4 regions of the Paenibacillus sp. FSL K6-1330 genome follow, and region 4 is predicted to be linked to each of the others. Evidence: riboswitches for the same ligand, from Rfam matches in the RefSeq annotation. Region 4 holds a riboswitch; each other region holds the start of a gene.
The links. A riboswitch is a leader RNA that binds a small molecule or an ion and turns the genes downstream of it on or off. The one in region 4 is predicted to bind cyclic di-AMP.
Positions count from the first base shown of each region.

Region 1: linked by a shared signal. The riboswitch ahead of ehuB (ectoine/hydroxyectoine ABC transporter substrate-binding protein EhuB) and the one ahead of NYE54_RS02415 (hypothetical protein) in region 4 are both predicted to bind cyclic di-AMP.
Region 2: linked by a shared signal. The riboswitch ahead of NYE54_RS31710 (APC family permease) and the one ahead of NYE54_RS02415 (hypothetical protein) in region 4 are both predicted to bind cyclic di-AMP.
Region 3: linked by a shared signal. The riboswitch ahead of NYE54_RS00495 (C40 family peptidase) and the one ahead of NYE54_RS02415 (hypothetical protein) in region 4 are both predicted to bind cyclic di-AMP.

Region 1 is NZ_CP150269.1:6,598,423-6,602,743, reverse strand. It holds gene NYE54_RS30140 (SDR family NAD(P)-dependent oxidoreductase) at 88-831, shown strand; cyclic di-AMP (ydaO/yuaA leader) riboswitch at 1,223-1,368, shown strand; gene ehuB (ectoine/hydroxyectoine ABC transporter substrate-binding protein EhuB) at 1,740-2,573, shown strand; gene ehuC (ectoine/hydroxyectoine ABC transporter permease subunit EhuC) at 2,575-3,228, shown strand; gene ehuD (ectoine/hydroxyectoine ABC transporter permease subunit EhuD) at 3,231-3,893, shown strand; gene ehuA (ectoine/hydroxyectoine ABC transporter ATP-binding protein EhuA) at 3,907-4,321, shown strand, end outside.
Region 2 is NZ_CP150269.1:6,956,438-6,960,758, reverse strand. It holds gene NYE54_RS31715 (formate/nitrite transporter family protein) at 1-422, shown strand, start outside; gene NYE54_RS31710 (APC family permease) at 568-2,394, opposite strand; cyclic di-AMP (ydaO/yuaA leader) riboswitch at 2,557-2,752, opposite strand; gene NYE54_RS31705 (molybdopterin oxidoreductase family protein) at 3,236-4,321, shown strand, end outside.
Region 3 is NZ_CP150269.1:101,597-105,917, forward strand. It holds gene NYE54_RS00485 (GNAT family N-acetyltransferase) at 1-110, opposite strand, end outside; gene NYE54_RS00490 (C40 family peptidase) at 249-722, opposite strand; gene NYE54_RS00495 (C40 family peptidase) at 1,160-1,633, opposite strand; cyclic di-AMP (ydaO/yuaA leader) riboswitch at 1,638-1,778, opposite strand; gene NYE54_RS00500 (hypothetical protein) at 2,128-2,955, opposite strand; gene NYE54_RS00505 (M1 family metallopeptidase) at 2,967-4,321, opposite strand, start outside.
Region 4 is NZ_CP150269.1:543,506-547,826, reverse strand. It holds gene NYE54_RS02420 (hypothetical protein) at 138-548, opposite strand; cyclic di-AMP (ydaO/yuaA leader) riboswitch at 679-846, opposite strand; cyclic di-AMP (ydaO/yuaA leader) riboswitch at 1,389-1,564, shown strand; gene NYE54_RS02415 (hypothetical protein) at 1,698-2,162, shown strand; gene NYE54_RS02410 (proline dehydrogenase family protein) at 2,221-3,141, opposite strand; gene pruA (L-glutamate gamma-semialdehyde dehydrogenase) at 3,345-4,321, shown strand, end outside.

The DNA.
Region 1 (4,321 bases), 1.4 Mb from region 4:
CTTGTGGAATATCATGCCTGGAATATGTTAACTCTACATGAATATGGAATCGATATGATGAATTCACAATATAGGAGTGGTCGACAAATGAAATTTGAATCCAAGGTTGTCATTGTGACGGGAGGCGCCAGCGGGATCGGCGAAGCAGCAGTAAGGCTTTTTGTAGAAGAGGGAGCCAAGGTTGTTATTGCAGATTATTCGGACCGGGGACAGGCTGTTTCGGATGAATTAAGAGGCGCAGGCTTTGAAACGCTGTTCGTTAAGACGGATGTGACCCAAGAACAGGAAGTTGCAAATATGGTGAAGCAGACGGTTGAGCATTTTGGCCGTGTCGATGTATTGTTCGCCAATGCAGGCATTGCTCATGATGCCCCTGCTGATCAGTTGTCGATGGACAACTGGCAAAAGACGATTGATATTAATCTTACAGGGGTGTTCCTGTGTGATAAATATGTAATCCAACAGATGTTATCCCAAGGAACCGGAGGGGCGATCGTAAACTGCGGCTCGATCCATAGCCATGTCGGAAAAGCGGGTGTTACCGCTTATGCTTCCGCTAAGGGAGGCGTTAAGCTGTTAACCCAGTCGATGGGCGCGGATTATGCTCCAAAAGGGATCCGGGTCAATGCCGTATGCCCGGGATACATCGATACTCCGCTTATTAAGGGAAGAACGGAAGCGATCACCGAGCACCTGGTCGGCCTTCATCCGATGGGCCGCTTGGGACAGCCGGAAGAAGTAGCCAAAGCCGTGTTGTTCCTTGCCAGTGAAGATGCGTCCTTCATTACAGGCACAAGCTTACTGGTGGATGGCGGATATACAGCCGTATAATCCATGGACCAAAAATCCCGACACTTATCGGCGGTTAATATATGATGCTGGCACCAGCGCTCCCGTAACTAGAAGTAAATGAGTCATAATGGGTTTTTAATGGATAATCAAAAATTTTTTTTGGTTCAGATGGAGTTGTAGAAGCTTTCCACTGTTTTGGTCTAATTCATGGCATAAACTATCCATCACATGAACGAGTAAGGGAGGCATGGCAAACGCCTGCTATATAGCGAAAAATTGGTCTGGGATAAAATTCCTATGTTGTAGGTGGACAAGCTTGAATGAGGCATTTTTCTAGCTTGTCATACACCCCGGAAGAATGGCATTTCTGCGTGTGAATTTCCAGAAAAAGCGGTTTAAGGGGTTTGACTTTTCCTAAACTTCCCTTTATCATGGACACACGCTTAGTTTCCGGCATACATTTTCCGGAAAGCGGGGGAACCAGTTTCACCAGGGGCGAGTCACTTGGAATCATGAGTGTAGGGTACCATCTTACCCGAGTCCGTCAGCTAACCTCGTCAGCAGTGGATGGGTCTTGCATACATAATGGATGTTCATAACAAAGGCCCTTGATTCTCTTAGGGGCCTTTTCTCTATTTTTTGACCCCCTGCTGGCGGAGCTATGTCTAAATCCCCTGTTTGGTGGTCTTTTTGTATTCTGCTAAAGAGGAGGGGCAAGGCCTGCAAATGTTTAACCAATTGAATCAGTCGGATGGCATTGGGTTTAAGCGTGCAAGGAGATGGATGAATCATCTTCCCTGAAGCCCCGACCCGTGCAAGGTGTCTGAATGTCCTTATATCCAAGTTAACATATGCGTTAACAAGGGTAATTTCAACATGCCATTTTGTAAGGATTGCAAAGTCATAACGAAAGGTTGTGGAAGGTTTTGAAGAGAGTGCTTGTGCTGATGTTATCAGTGACTATGGTGGTATTGCTTGCGGCTTGCGGTGACAAAGGGAGTACACTGGATCGCGCCATGGAGCAAGGGTATATCACCGTAGGTTTTGCGAATGAGAAGCCTTATGCCTATAAAGAGGCCAACGGGGAGCTGACGGGAGAAGCCGTTGAGATTGCTCGGGTTATTCTGGAGCGGCTTGGCATCAAGGAAATGAGGGGAGAGCTGACGGAATTCGGTTCACTGGTTGCCGGACTGCAGGCCGAGCGGTTTGATCTAATCACCGCAGGCATGTTCATTAATCCGGACCGCTGCTCCGCCGTATTGTTTGCCAATCCGGAGTACAGCATCGGGGAAGCCATTGCGGTGAAGCAAGGGAATCCGATGGAACTCGGAAGTTATGAGGATATTGCTAATCATGACCAGGCTAAGGTCGCCGTCATGACAGGCGCGGTTGAAATCGGCTATATGGAGAAGTCCGGTATTCCTTCAGACCGGATCATACAGGTCCCCGACCAGGCCTCGGCTATTAGCGCCCTTCAGGCAGACCGGGTACAGGCGATTACCATGACGGGACCCTCTCTGCAGGCGATGCTGGATTCGGCTAGTGATGACAACATCGAACGTGTAACTGATTTCGAGCAGCCGGTCATCGATGGAGAAAGCGTTCGGGGTTATGGAGCTACGGCGTTCCGCCAAGCGGATACCGAGTTCCAGGAGGCTTATAATGCGGAGCTGCAAAAAATGAAGGAATCGGGCGAGCTGCTGGAAATTCTGCAGAAGTTCGGATTCACAGAAGAAGAGCTTCCGGGTGAAATGACGGCTGCTGCGCTTTGCGGGGAATAGTATGCCGAATTCGTGGATTGATTTTCTCCCTACGCTGCTAAAAGGGGCGGAGATCACGATTGTGGTAGCTTTCTTTTCAGCCATCCTTGCGGTCGTGATGTCCTTTGCAGCCGGGTTATGCCGACTGTCGAAGCTGTGGATCATTCGCACATTGACAGCCGTGTACGTGGAAGTCTTTCGGGGAACCTCCTTGCTGGTGCAGCTGTTTTGGTTGTATTTCGCTCTTCCGTTCATCGGCATCGAGCTGCCGAAAATGTTGGCGGCCATCCTTGCGATCGGGCTAAACTTCGGCGCATACGGCTCGGAGATCGTCCGAAGCGCTGTGCTGGCCGTTCCGAAAGGACAGTGGGAGGCCGCTTTAGCGCTTAATCTGAAGCCTTGGCAAAGGCTGTTGAATGTGATATTGCCTCAAGCTTCCTTGCGAATGCTTCCCCCTTTCGGGAATCAGCTTGTGGAACTCATCAAATCCACCTCATTGGTTTATTTCATCACCATGGCGGATTTGACGTATCAGGCGATGGTGCTCCGCAACAATTACATCTCCTGGACGACCGAGATTCTGGTACTGCTGCTCCTCATGTATTTTGTCATTGCTACGCTCGTATCGCTGGCAGTTCGACTGCTGGAGCGTAAATGGACAGCGGGGAGGTTATAGACATGTGGGACTGGAACTATGTGTGGGATATCCTGCCGCAGCTCTTGAGTGCGTTAAAGATGACGGTATGGGTGACGATCTGCGCTTTCGTGGTGGCATTAATCATCGGATTGCTGCTTGCCTTTGCGACGCGGAGCCGATTTAAGCTGTTGTCGCTTATAACCAAAGGAATCATTGAATTTATTCGCAATACACCGCTGCTGGTTCAGGTCTTCTTCCTGTATTACAGTCTGCCGCTCCTAACGGGAATTTCCATTCCGGCCTTCTATGCCGGGGTCATCGGTCTCGGGCTGCATTACAGCACCTATCTGTCCGAGGTGTACCGTTCCGGAATCGAGGGAGTGCCGAAGGGGCAATGGGAGGCTGCCACAGCACTGAATTACACGAAAGCTAAAACCTGGCGAAGTATTATCCTGCCGCAAGCGGTGCCGCCAATCATTCCGGTACTGGGCAATTATTTAATTGTCATGTTTAAAGAAACGCCGATTCTATGCGCCATCACGCTGGTGGAGATGATGCTGACGGCCAAAAATATCGTGTCGCAGTCGTTCCGTGCATTTGAGCCGTATACGCTGGTCGGGATTCTGTTCCTGATCATCAGTTATATCGCATCTTTGCTTGTGCAAAGGCTGGAAAAACGTTTGAATCTGCAGCGTGGAAAATAAAGGAGGGAGTCTATTGAATGCCGTTGTGATCGATGAGCAAGCGGAAGCTTCGAAGGTACCGCAGCAGGGGAACAATCCCGCTACGGGTACCAAGCCGATTGTGAAATATACGGGCGTGACCAAGTCGTTTGGTGATCTCCAGGTGCTTAAAGGCATCGATCTGGAGATGCAGCCTGGAGAAAAGGTGGCTGTGATCGGTCCAAGCGGATCGGGCAAAACGACAATGGGCCGGATGCTGATGACGCTGGAAGAACCCACCGAAGGAACCATCGAGGTTGATGGCGAGCTGCTCTGGCATATGGAAGAGAAAGGGAAGCTGGTTCGGGCCAGCGAAAAGCATTTGCACCGGATGCGATGCAACGTCGGCATGATCTTCCAGCATTTTAATCTGTTCCCGCACATGAATGTACTTCGCAATGTGACGGAGG
Region 2 (4,321 bases), 1.0 Mb from region 4:
TCGACGACAGCTTCCTGCAGGCCTTCTTGTCGGGCATCGGGTGCAACTGGCTCGTGGCGCTCGCTGTGTGGCTGTCCTACGGATCGGATCAGATGAGTGGCAAAATTCTCGGGATCTGGTTTCCGACGATGGCGTTTGTAGCCATTGGCTTTCAGCACGTGGTGGCCAATATGTTCCTCATTCCGGCAGCGATATTTGAAGGATATTACAGCTGGGGCGAGTATCTGGTGAACTTCATTCCGGTATGGCTTGGCAATTTCGTCGGAGGCGCGCTGTTTGTGGGAGCTGCCTACGGGACCGTATATTTGAAGAAGGATGATAAGGTTGAGGTCATGCTTCGCGGCGAACAAGACGCCGCACTGCCGTCTGCGCCAACTACCGGCACTGCTCAACAGGTTCATTCTGCGCAGAATGTTTCTTAATATCCCGAAGCCTGGTAAGCGTCTAGGCGGAGGAAAAAAAGCTGCAATTGACCGCTCCCTTAAGAATAGGGATCGGATGATCGCAGCTTTTTTAGTGTTGTTGGCGGAGTGGATTCCTTGTATAAGTCGCAGCGGAACAAGCCCGCTATTTTTTTAAATGGTAAGGTACTGTGGTGATAATCACATCTCTCCGATACAGTAAATGTGCGCGAATGAGCAAGCTGGACTGATTGTGCAGGAAGTTATGCCAGCCCTTCTTGGGGATGAACTGCGGTATGACAACGGTAACCTGGTAGTGGGATTCGCTTGCCTTCCGCTGCACGGTATCGATGAATTTGGTCAGCGGCTGAATGATGCTCCGATAAGGCGAGTGCAGCGTCACCAGCCGGATGTCCGGCTGCCACTTCTTCCATTTTTCCTGGAAGGCCGCCTCGTCCTCCCGCTCGAACGGCACGTACACCGCGATAATTTGTCCTGCTCCCAGTGATTTGGCATAATTCAGCGAGTTCTCCACCACATGCGTGATTCCCGCCACAGGCAGAATAATAACATTTCCCTCAATCGGCTTAACCGGCTCACAGGTCGTAATTCGCAGCTGGTCTGCTACGGCCTCATAATGTTTGTGGATTCGTGTGAAGATCCAAATGATCAGCGGCAGGAAAATCAAGACGGTCCACACTTGGGCGAATTTCGTGAAAAAGAAGATCATCGTCACGATAAAGCTAATGCATGCGCCGGTGGTATTAATGATCAGCTTGACGATCCATCCTTCGGGCTTTTCGCGAATCCACTTCACCATCATCCCTGTTTGGGAGAGGGTAAAAGGGATAAACACGCCGACGGCATACAGAGGAATCAGATGCTCGGTTTTGCCTTCGAAAGCCAGCAGCAACAGAATGGAGAAGAACCCAAGTATGATAATCCCGTTTGAATATCCCAGACGGTCCCCCCGGACGGTGAACATTCGGGGAATAAATTTATCCTTCGCCAGATTAACGGCAAGCAGCGGGAAGGCGGAATATCCCGTGTTGGCGGCCAGGATCAGAATGAGAGCCGTGGTTCCTTGGATAAAGTAATAAAAAACGTTTCGTCCAAAAGTATGCTCGGCAATCTGGGAAACGACAGTGACTTGCTCGCTGGGGCTAACCCCATAGTAATAGGCCAGGAATACGATGCCCGAAAATAACATTGCCAGCAAGGATCCCATCGCGACCAAGGTTTTGGCCGCATTATTCGGAGCGGGATCCTTGAAATTCGGGATGGCGTTAGAAATGGCTTCAACGCCGGTCAGGGCAGAGCTGCCCGAGGCAAATGCCCGCAGGAGCAGGAATAAGCTGAGACCGGCGACAGGCGTGCCGATCGGCGTGTGAAGCTCTGGTGATGCATGGCCTGTAGCTATGTTGAATATTCCGACGCCAATCAGGATAAACAGCGCCAGTACAAACAAGTAAACCGGATAAGCCAATATGGTGGCCGACTCCGTAACCCCTCTTAAATTGAGTACGGTCAAACATAGAACGAACACGATGGAGATGGGCAGATTGTAGGCATGCAATTCCGGAAAAGCCGACGTGATCGCGTCCGTCCCCGCCGATACGCTGACCGCAACCGTCAGGATGTAGTCGACCAGCAGGGAGCCGCCAGCGACCAATCCTGGATACATGCCTAAATTCTGTTTGGAAACCACGTAGGCTCCGCCGCCATGCGGATATGAGAAAATAATTTGTCTATATGATAGGATAAGTGCCAGCAATAAGACCAGGACCCCGACGGCAATCGGTATGGAATACCAATAGGCAGCCGCGCCAACGGTCATCAAGACGATCAGAATTTGTTCAGGTCCATAGGCCACGGACGACAAGGCGTCGGATGAAAGGATGGCCAGCGCTTTGGTTTTGTTCAGCTTTTGCTCGCCCAATTCCGTTGATTTAAGGGGTCTTCCGATGAGGAATCGTTTGATAGAAGATAACATGTTTTTCACCGCCGATTAAGAATAGGTACATGATGGGAGCTGCTTGAAGTGACTTCAATCGGTGTGCCTCATGTGCTGGACATATGGGCTATCTCCATTCCAATATTGATTTTTGGCAAACAAAAAACACAGGTTAGAACCCTGTGTTTGATCACAAGTTCACAACCCTCTCCATCAACGCTGACGAGGTTAGCTGTCGGATTCGGGCGGTGAGAGTCGCCCTACCTGATAATAGTCGCGGCGTAAGTACGCGCTGCATCAGGATTCACCCCATAGTATGGTTGACAGATCCTATAGGTATCCATCCATACGTGTGGTTCCCCCGCTTTCCCAATTGGAAATTAAGCGAATGTCATGTGAATATGAAGAATGATTTCGAAGCTGAATAGTATATTACGCCTGCTCAAATCTTTTGTAAAACACCCTCCAACGAAGAATAAAGCAGAATTATTTATAAAAAATGACAGATAAGCGCTTACATAAATATGTGGCTTTGACAGGCTTTGTTTTTTGCATGTTTGCTATAGAAAGCATGACTTTCTATGATGCGTAAGTGGCAAGTAGCCCAGATGTGATGCGATAGACGCTGCATACAAACAAATTCGCCATGCCGGTCTCGGGGGAGGAGACATGGGCATGGCGAATTTTTTGGGAGTGGTCCATGATTTGGCAAGGAAGAGAAAGGGTCTGGGTTCCTCTTCGTTGCTCTTGATAGGAATATACCCGGAAGGAAGTAGAGTGAAACACCTGCTCAGAAAAAAATGTAAGACTTTACTGGAGCCCTGATTTTCTTTTAAGATAAGGGGATATGATTCAGCGTGTACAAGGGGGAATGGACGAAATGACTCAAGCGATGATTCATCAGGAGAATGGTGTGTTTCCGGCGGTATGTCCGTTGGATTGTCCCGATACTTGCGGTCTGCTGCTGCATAAAGAGAATGGAAAAATCGTGAAGGTTACCGGCAATCCGGATCATCCGATGACGCAGGGAGCCATCTGTAATAAAGTCCGCAATATGGCACATCGGGTGTATCATCCCGAGCGCGTGCTTTATCCGCTGCGGAGGGTAGGGCCCAAGGGTGAGGGGGCTTTCGAGCGGATCAGCTGGGATGAAGCGATTCAGGAGATTACCGGGCGCTACAAGAAGCTGATCAAGGAATATGGCTCCGAGAGCATTCTACCATACAGCTTTTACGGCAATATGGGGATATTGAGCGTGGACGGTATGGATCGGAGATTCTTCAACAGGCTGGGCGCCAGCCGCCTGAAGCAGTCGATCTGTAATTCCGCAGGCACTGCGGGCTGGAAATCCGTGATGGGGTTTAATGGAGGCACCGTCCCGGAGGAAACCGTTCATGCCGATGTCATCATTGTCTGGGGCGGTAATATCGTCAGCACCAATATGCACCAAGTAGTGCTGGCAGAGAAAGCACGCAAGGCCGGTGCCAAGGTCATTGTGATTGATGTTCATAAGAACCAGACCGGGCAATGGTCGGATTGGTTCATTCCGCTGTTTCCGGGCACGGATGCGGCACTGGCGGTCGGCCTCATGCACATCATGTTCCGAGATGGCATGGTGAATGAGGAATTCCTCCGGCAGTATACGCTCGGGCATGAAGCCTTGCGTGAGCATGTCAAAGACTATACGCCGGAGCATGTATCCTCCATTACCGGCATTCCGGTAGAGGATATCGAGAAGCTGGCCGAGCTGTATGGCCGGGCCGGTACTTCTTATATTCATATTGGTAACGGTCTTCAGCATCACGACAATGGCGGCTTGACGGTGCGCAGCATCGCGGCGCTTCCGGCCTTGACCGGACAATGGCTGAAGCGGGGCGGAGGGGCTGCCAAGTCGAATGGTGGCTACAACAGCATGGACAGTGATGCACTGGAGCGTCCGGATCTCCGGCCGAATCCGGATGCCAGG
Region 3 (4,321 bases), 440 kb from region 4:
GGAAGAAAGCCATAGATATTATAGGGAGGAGGATAGGTCCAGGCGCATATTTCCTTTGCGTGCTCTTCACGCATGACTACGGTGTGAAATGAAATCGGTGTTGCATCCATTGGTGAAGTCCTCCTATCGTATATATGAATGATAACCCTTTTCCGAATATCCAAGTCGCATCAAAAAGCCCGTCAAAGAGAGGTAAGGGCTCCTTTAACGGGCAAGCAGTATGTATAGGGATGATTAGCCTCTAAAGCTTAGGATGATTCACCAGCCGACTCTTCATACGTATCATCGCTCATGATACGCTTTGCACCCACGTATCGCTGATCATAGTACTCCTCTGCAAGGCGGTTGATAACCACGCCGCGGTTGGTCGAGGCATGGGCAAATTTGTCATCGCCGACATAAATGCCGACGTGGGAGATGCCCTGGCCCGATGTGTTGAAGAACACCAAATCGCCAGCGCGCAGATCCTTACGGGACACGCTTGTCCCCATGTCGAATTGAGAGCCGGATTGATGCGGGAGCTTCAAACCGAGTTTGGCATATACATACATGGTGAAGCCGGAGCAGTCAAATCCGCTCGCGGTCGTACCGCCGTAGCTGTATCGTGTACCTAGCACCTTATCGATTTCCTGATCCAGCGCACTATCAGCAAACACGCTGCCAACGCCCAAAGTGAATAGCAGTGTGATACTAAGGGCTGCTGTTGATAATGTTTTCTTCAGCATGGAAAGCTCCTTTTCGCTGCCGCGAGGCATAGCAATCTATGTATTAAAGCACTTACATTAATGACAAAGTTGTTACTGCGTCCATTCTATCAGACAGTAAGCGGGATTGGCAATTATTTCTTGATGAATTTTGCTATTTTTCAATCGTATTAGCTGTCGAAGCGTCAGATAAAATCAATATTTTCCCAAAACGGTGTTTAATGAAGAGAGAGAAGGGTATATAAAGAATAAGAGGATATTGGGGATGGAATAACCAAACGAAGTCATTTCAATATCTTCATTCATTTTTTTTTGAAAAGTGGAAACTTTTTCGTTGTCTTAAACGTTATAAAGGTATACACACAATCAACAAAAGAAAAAAGCCGCTGGATGAGATCGGCACAATCTCATAAACCCAGGGCTTCTTATAAGAGTAAATCAATAAAGTTCCAACATTAATTGTAGTTCACAGCTACAGATTTGTACGTATTCTGACTCATAATTCTCTTAGCGCCTACATATCGGTTGGCGTAATAGCTCTGGCTTAGCGGACTGATCATGACACCACGCGAAGATGAGGAATGAGCAAATTTGCCGCTTCCAACATAAATACCCACATGAGAGATACCTCTACCGGATGTGTTGAAGAACACGAGATCGCCAGCTTTCAGGTTGCTCTTGGATACTGCCGTTCCTACTTTGTATTGAGCTGCAGACGTTCGCGGCAGGCTAAGGCCAAGCTTCTTGTAAACATAGCTGGTGAATCCGGAGCAGTCAAAACCATTCGTTGTGGTTCCACCCGTTTTATAAGAGACACCAATGGCTGGTTTGATTGCTGTATTTAATTTGGAATCGGCGAAAGCGCTTCCGGTCCCTAATGTGAGTGCGAGTGCGAGGCCGAGAGAAACAGCCGTTAACTTCTTTTTCAAAACAAAAAGCTCCTTCCATTGCCTGCGAGGTTAGCTTAAGGGTTCGGTTGAAAGGTCCCCTATGATCCCTCTCTTGCGAGATCAATTCACCCAAAACGGATCCCCCGCTTCCCATATCGTTATGGGAATTCGGCTCCTTAAAATGTTGATGAACCCATTCATTGACGTCTGACGTTCCAACATAGTTAACGAATTTACATCGTTCCAACAAAAAAGTTACAGTAAAGATGACAAAGTTGTTACTAACATATTCGTTATTTTAGCAGAGTATTAACAATTTGGCAAACGAGGAAAGATCATTTTTAAACAAAAAAACCTGTCCCCATCTTGGGGAAACAGGTTTTTTTGTAATTTGGCGCTCAGAAATTTGTAATATAGAGGATAAATGAATGCTTATTCTTTGTAAAATCAAGCTCGAGATAAAAACGTGTCACTTCGGATTACAGCTTATTCGCGAGCATGATTCACCATATCAGGGTAACGAATTGTAACGATTAAGAATGCTGTGAGGAGGAATCTCTCCACAAATGATATTGGGTGGAAATTACCCAAATTTGGAATAATCCATTCAGGAAATAAGAGGCCTGCTGAATAATTAAGCCGATCAACCCGGCCCAGAAGAGCGAAGCCGAGCTCAGGAGCAGCAGAATGATACAGGCTGATCCGCCGATGGTGATGGACAACAGCACTGCCGTGCCCAAGCGGCGGAAGAGTGCCAGAATAGAGCTGATCATACCGAACCCCCCAGTGCGCCCGAATTGCATATAGAGCAATAACAGGCGGATCAGATAGGCGTACAAGAACCACCCAGCTGCATAGGGCAGTGCATGAAGCAGCAGAACAGGCTCTTGAATCCCATTCAGCAGAATCGGAAGGATTTTGGGCAGAATCCAGTAACCGGGCGCAAAGGTGAGAATGAGCTCTATCAGATAGAATAGCGTTACGGGTTTCCACAGTTTCCGCATGCCAATGAAGAAGAATAAACCGCGCTCGCCCTTAGCTTCCTGGTGAAGGTTGTAGAAGATGCCGGCCCGAATGAGCGGGGTGAAGATTATCCTGATCAAGAGCAAACCGGCCAGAAGCCATGCGTAGGTGTGGACCGTGCTGCTCAGGGATAGGCTCATCTCGCCCTCGTAGAAGAATAAAAGACGGCTGAGCTCGTTAGGGGCAGAATCCGGATATCGCATAAGAAGGGGAACGACTGCCGATTTTACGAGTCGGTACAGGCAGTATCCCCACAGCAAACGGTATAAGAAGAGCAGAATCGAGACGTATAGCTGGTCTTTAACACTGATCCACCCTTGGCCTGCGTAACTTTTCATGTGCTCCCCCCTCACCATGACAGGCTGCCGAACAGCGTCTCCACAAGCTTGGTAATACTGAGATTCCAGCGTGTAACCACCTTCGGATCCATTCCTGCCTTCATATAGTTATTGATGTGTTTATTCTCTAGGACGATGGAATATTTCGGATCAACCATGGCCCAGGCGAGCGGAGTGCTGTACTCCAGGGTGTAAGTAACTTTTCGGTCCTTGCCGCTCCAGGTTCGCTCCACCGTTTTGCCGTCCTCAAAGGCGAACACGATTGGCACATCGGTTATATCCCCGTCCCTGCTCGTTATCTTGACCGTAGATTCATACCGAGGATGTTCCGCCGTGCCTTTATTTTTGGTTTTGATCACGTCGATGGCAACGTCCGCCATCTGGCTTCCATATACATATTGGTCAAAATACGGCTGCCAGGACGTTTTGCTTACTTGCTCTACAACTTTCTGGAAGTCGGACGTGGTCGGGTGCTTGAAGCGGTATTTCTGGGCGTACGTATGAAGAATCTTCTCCATCATCCGCGGACCGACCTGTCGTTCGATGCCTTGCAGCACCAGCTTGCCCCTCGTGTAAACATTCAGTGCGTAGTTTTCGTGCGAGCTGTATTTCCAGGATTCCATCTTCAGCGGTGCAGGGGAAGTGATGGATGCTCCCTGAGCCGCCGTATTGGAGGTAATCCCGTATTCTTTTTCCATCACTCGTTCTTCTGCATAGGTTGCGAAGGCTTCGTCCAGCCACGCTTCCTCAAATTCGTTACTTGCGATCATTCCGTAAAAATATTGATGGGCAATTTCATGAATGACGGTCCGCTCCAGCTCATATCCCGGCGAATCGTTTTTGGCCCCGAAGGCCGTGACCAGCGTCGGGTATTCCATGCCGCCTGCACCGTTGCCCGATTCTGGCGGAACGACGATGGACAACGTGGAATACGGATAGGTTCCGTACCATTTTCCAAACGAAGCGAGTGCCGACTTGGCAGCATCAAAGTAACGCTCCTTTAAGTCTTTATGGGCTGGATCGAGATACAGCTTGATGCGGACGCCCGGTACGCCTGGTGCGGAGAATGCTTCTTCTGCCGTGACAAAGTTCGGCGATGCCGACCAGGCAAAATCATGTACATCATCCGCATAGAACTGATAAATTTTTTCCCCGTTAATTTTTTGGGCAGGCTTGGTAGGGAATCCAGTCGCAGCAACAATGTAATTTTCGGGTACTCTGATGCGAACGCTATAAATGCCGAAGTTAGAATAGAATTCGGAGTTGCCATGGTATTGATGAAGATTCCAGCCTTCCTCTGTTCTTCCGCGAAGACCAGCCGGTTCATAGACCGAAATTTTAGGAAACCATTGCCCCGCCATAATAA
Region 4 (4,321 bases):
CCGGTTCAGAAACCACGCGCCCACACCAAGACATGAACAGCATGAACAGTCCGTAGGTTCCTCCCAATATGAGCACCATATATAAATCCTGCATGAATATAACCTCCTAAAACCTCGTTGTGATATCAGCCAAGACCTTAGCTGACAATGGACGAAATCAGGAAGGATACCTGGTGATGGTTCGTATGAAGCACCACATCGGCACCCAGCCCTTTGTATATCAATCGCGGATTGCTGGAATGGGTAATCACATAAATCGACTCTGTGGTCCAGGTCCGGCAAATCCGTAAATAGCGGCAGCATAGATTCAAGCTGCTCTCGAACAGAAACACCTTGCTGACGGGAAACTCGGGAATGATCCAGGTTTGCTCGTCCCTTGTATCGATTAGTATCATGTTGGTGCAGCCCAGCTCATGCAGCCTCTCCTGTTCAACCCGGTTGTTGGCTATGGCCACAAACGAAATGCGCTTAAAGATCAGCTGGCGGATAAATTCTTCCCCGGCCTTGTTCGGTGCGGATACCAGGATAAACTCCTGCGATTTCTCCATCTTTTGTTCTCCTCCTAAGTTCGGAAAGAGAAGACAACAACAAAGAAGCCTGTGGAAAGAGAAGAACTCTTCCCGCAGGCTCCTTAATAGGACACGGTGAAATACACCGTGGCCCAAGTCCACGACAATCGTTGCCTCTCTCGATACGCTTACGAGGTTAGCTGACGGATTCGGGCGTGAGAGTCGCCCTACCCATAGACCGTTATCTTGTCCATGGGATTCACCCCTGAGAGATAGATTCATCTCCCGACTGGTTCCCCCGTTCCTTTTCCATTCAAGGACTCAGCGAAAATTGAAAACGAGTAGCATGTTATTCTATTAGCCATTGACTAAACATCCAGGTTTAGCAAAACAACACAGCATCAGGTTCGAGCGGTGAGAGTCGCATCATCCTGCAATTTCAGCGAAGGCCCATGGCGCCTTCGCCCGAGATTCGATCCATAAAAGAGCCTGATGCAGCTCTCACACTGCCTGTAGGCCTTCATGAAACGGTTGCCTGCATGCCTGTCGCTGGTGTCCGTCAATTCATAGTTCGTATCATACGTCTGGCCCTGCAGGAAGTAAATGTGAGCAAAAACACATGTGGCGTTATGTCGAGCAGGAACTGATCAGTATTGCTTCATTATCTCTCGAATACTACTCTATACTATGTATTTCTCTTGTTTTCTTGTATTTATCGCAATCTATCGAGATACCGAGATTTTGCCATGATAATCGATGACACGACTGAATGTACACGTTTTCTTACACGGTTTTCATCAATTTTCGGAATATATCCGTCCCATATGATCATTTACTTTTAGTTTCCTCCGGCGTATGATTCATCCATCTAATCGAAACATTCGTTATACGCTGAGCTCCCGACAGATGGGGAGACGGGGGAACCAAAATCGCCAATGGAGCTTCTATTGGTGAATGGGGTGAATCCGCAGTGCCTAGATGGTCAGGCACTGCGGTAGGGTGCTCTCAAGCCCGAATCCGTCAGCTAACCTCGTAGGCGCGTTTTGAGAGAGAACACCACCCGAGCCTTAAGCGGAAGCGGCCACTGGAACAGGGCCTCTAACGACAATAAGGCCTGGAGAGCGGGGGATCTTTGCTCACCAGGCCTTTTTACCGTGCATATAACATTCCTATAAAGGAGCGTAGATCATGACGAAATTCATCGAGGCTGCACTGACATCCGTTATCGAAACCGAAGTTCCCGCATTAAGTGTAGAGCCCATCCGCCATATGGAGATATTTCGTTTCGACCAGGGCTCGGCTGAACGCTTTATCCCCTGGAGCAAACGAGATTGGAACTGCGGTTTGTTCAAAATCAGCTGCAAAGACGCGGCTGGTTATGCCGAATATGCGCTGCCAAGCAACAGGGAATTCACGGATCTAGTCCGCTGGGCAGCCGTCTTTACGAGGCTGAAAGGCATGTCCGTGACCGAGGCCGTTCGCTATGCCCAGAAGCAGCACCAGTGGGGATCCGCCCGGATGCAGCTCGCCGTATCGGCGCTCGCCGATCTGGAGACCAATCGGCAACAGCACATCACCCGTAAGCGGTTAGGCAGCTTGCCGCTGGAGCGTTCCTTCCTGATGGACTGCTCGGAGGCGTATTATTTCTTCTAGGACAGTAGCTAGAGAGCTACCGTCCTCGCTTCGCTTTGAATTAATTGTTTTCCCCCGCTCACTTGAACATATTTTTGAGCACCATCATCAGGTTGGCTGGCTTCTCCGCCAGCCGCCGCGTAAAATACGGGTACCACATCGTTCCGTAGGGCATATAACACCGAATGCGGTAGCCGTCCTGTGCAAGCGCTGCCTGATCGTTCATCCGTAGCCCGTACAGCATCTGAAACTCAAATTCCTGTTTGTCTATGTGACTCTGCTCGGCAAACACCTTCACCCAGTCGATGATGTTGTCATCATGCGAAGCAATCGCAACGTAGGCACCCTGATCAAAATGCATTTTGATCAATTTCTTATAGTTGTCAATGACCTCCCGCTTCTGCTGAAAAGCGATGGTTCCCGGCTCTTTGTACGCCCCCTTCACGAGCCGCAGATTAACACCGGCATTGATTAAATTCTTGACGTCCTCCTCCGTACGGAACAAGTAGGCCTGCATCACGGTCCCCACATTGGTCAGCCCCTCCTTATGGAGCCGCAGCGTCATGTCTATCGTCGCCTGGGTATACGGCGAATCCTCCATATCCAGACGAACGAAGTTGCGGTGCTCTTTCGCCTTTTTCGCCACCAGCTTGATATTCTCGTAAGCCTTCTCGGGGTCCAGTGCCATGCCCATCTGCGTCGGCTTCAGCGAAACGTTCGATTTCACTCCCCGCTTGGCAATCCCTTCTACAAGCTTCAAATACTCCTCCCGGTACCCGGCCGCTTCGTCCAGCGTCGTGATACCCTCCCCCAAATGATCGAGCGTGACGAGAATGCCCTTCTCATTCAGCCTCTCAATTTCATCCAGCGCCTCGTCCAAGGTATCGCCGGCTATGAATCTGCCCGCCAGTTTTCGGCCATACTTGATCGACAACCACTTCACGAATTTATTACCGGACACCGTCAGGATCACTTTACGGTAAAGTTCGGTTCCGTCCATGCAAGCTCCCCCTTTGCAAAAGGCAAACCAAAATGCACTCTATCTTAACTCATATGCAAAAATCATGACGGCATGCAGAAAGACATACATATCTAACATCGAGCTTTTCACCAAGAGATTCTAAACACCCCACCATGACGCATTCAGCAGCTGGACCATAAACCTAAAGCTCCGAATCATATCATGTTAAGGAGGGGCCTTCCATGCGAGTACCTTTTCGGAATGAACCATTTCTGGACTTCAAGAACGAGTTGAACAACAAGTTATACGATGCTGCGCTATCCGCGGTCGAAGCCGAACTCGGCAAGACGTACCCTCTGGTTATCGGCGGTGCCCAAATCCATACGGAGCGTACCCTAAAGTCGGTCAATCCGTCCCGTAAACGTCAGGTCATCGGCATTGTATCCCAAGCCGATACCGAACTTGCGGAACAAGCCATTCAGACAGCCGCACGGACTTTTGAGACGTGGAAACACACCGCGCCGAGCGAACGGGCACGATATTTGTACAAGGCTGCAGCAATCATGCGGCGACGCAAGTTTGAATTCTCCGCACTGATGACGCTGGAAGCTGGAAAAACGCGTGCCGAAGCGGATGCGGATACGGCCGAAGCGATCGATTTCATGGAATTCTATGCACGCGAAATGCAGCGTCTGAGCGCGCCCCAGCCGCTAACAGTTCATGAGGAGGAAGAAAATCATCTCTATTACATTCCACTCGGCGTCGGCATCGTCATTCCGCCGTGGAACTTTCCACTCGCGATTATGGCAGGCATGACCACGGCGGCCATCGTCTCGGGCAACACCGTTGTGCTGAAACCGGCGAGCACCACGCCGGTCATTGCCGCCAAATTCGTGGAGCTACTGGAAGAAGTCAGCCTGCCTCCGGGCGTTGTTAACTTCCTGCCGGGACCGGGCCAGGAAGTGGGCGACTATCTGGTGGATCATCCGCTGACCAGGTTCATCAGCTTTACGGGATCCCGCGACGTTGGACTGCGGATTCAGGAACGCGCGGCCAAGACACAGCCCGGACAACAATGGATCAAACGCGTCATCGCCGAAATGGGCGGAAAAGACGCCATTATCGTAGACAGTGAGGCCGATCTGGACCTCGCGGCAGACGCGATCACCGCCTCCGCATTCGGTTTCTCCGGCCAGAAATGCTCCGCCTGCTCCAGGGC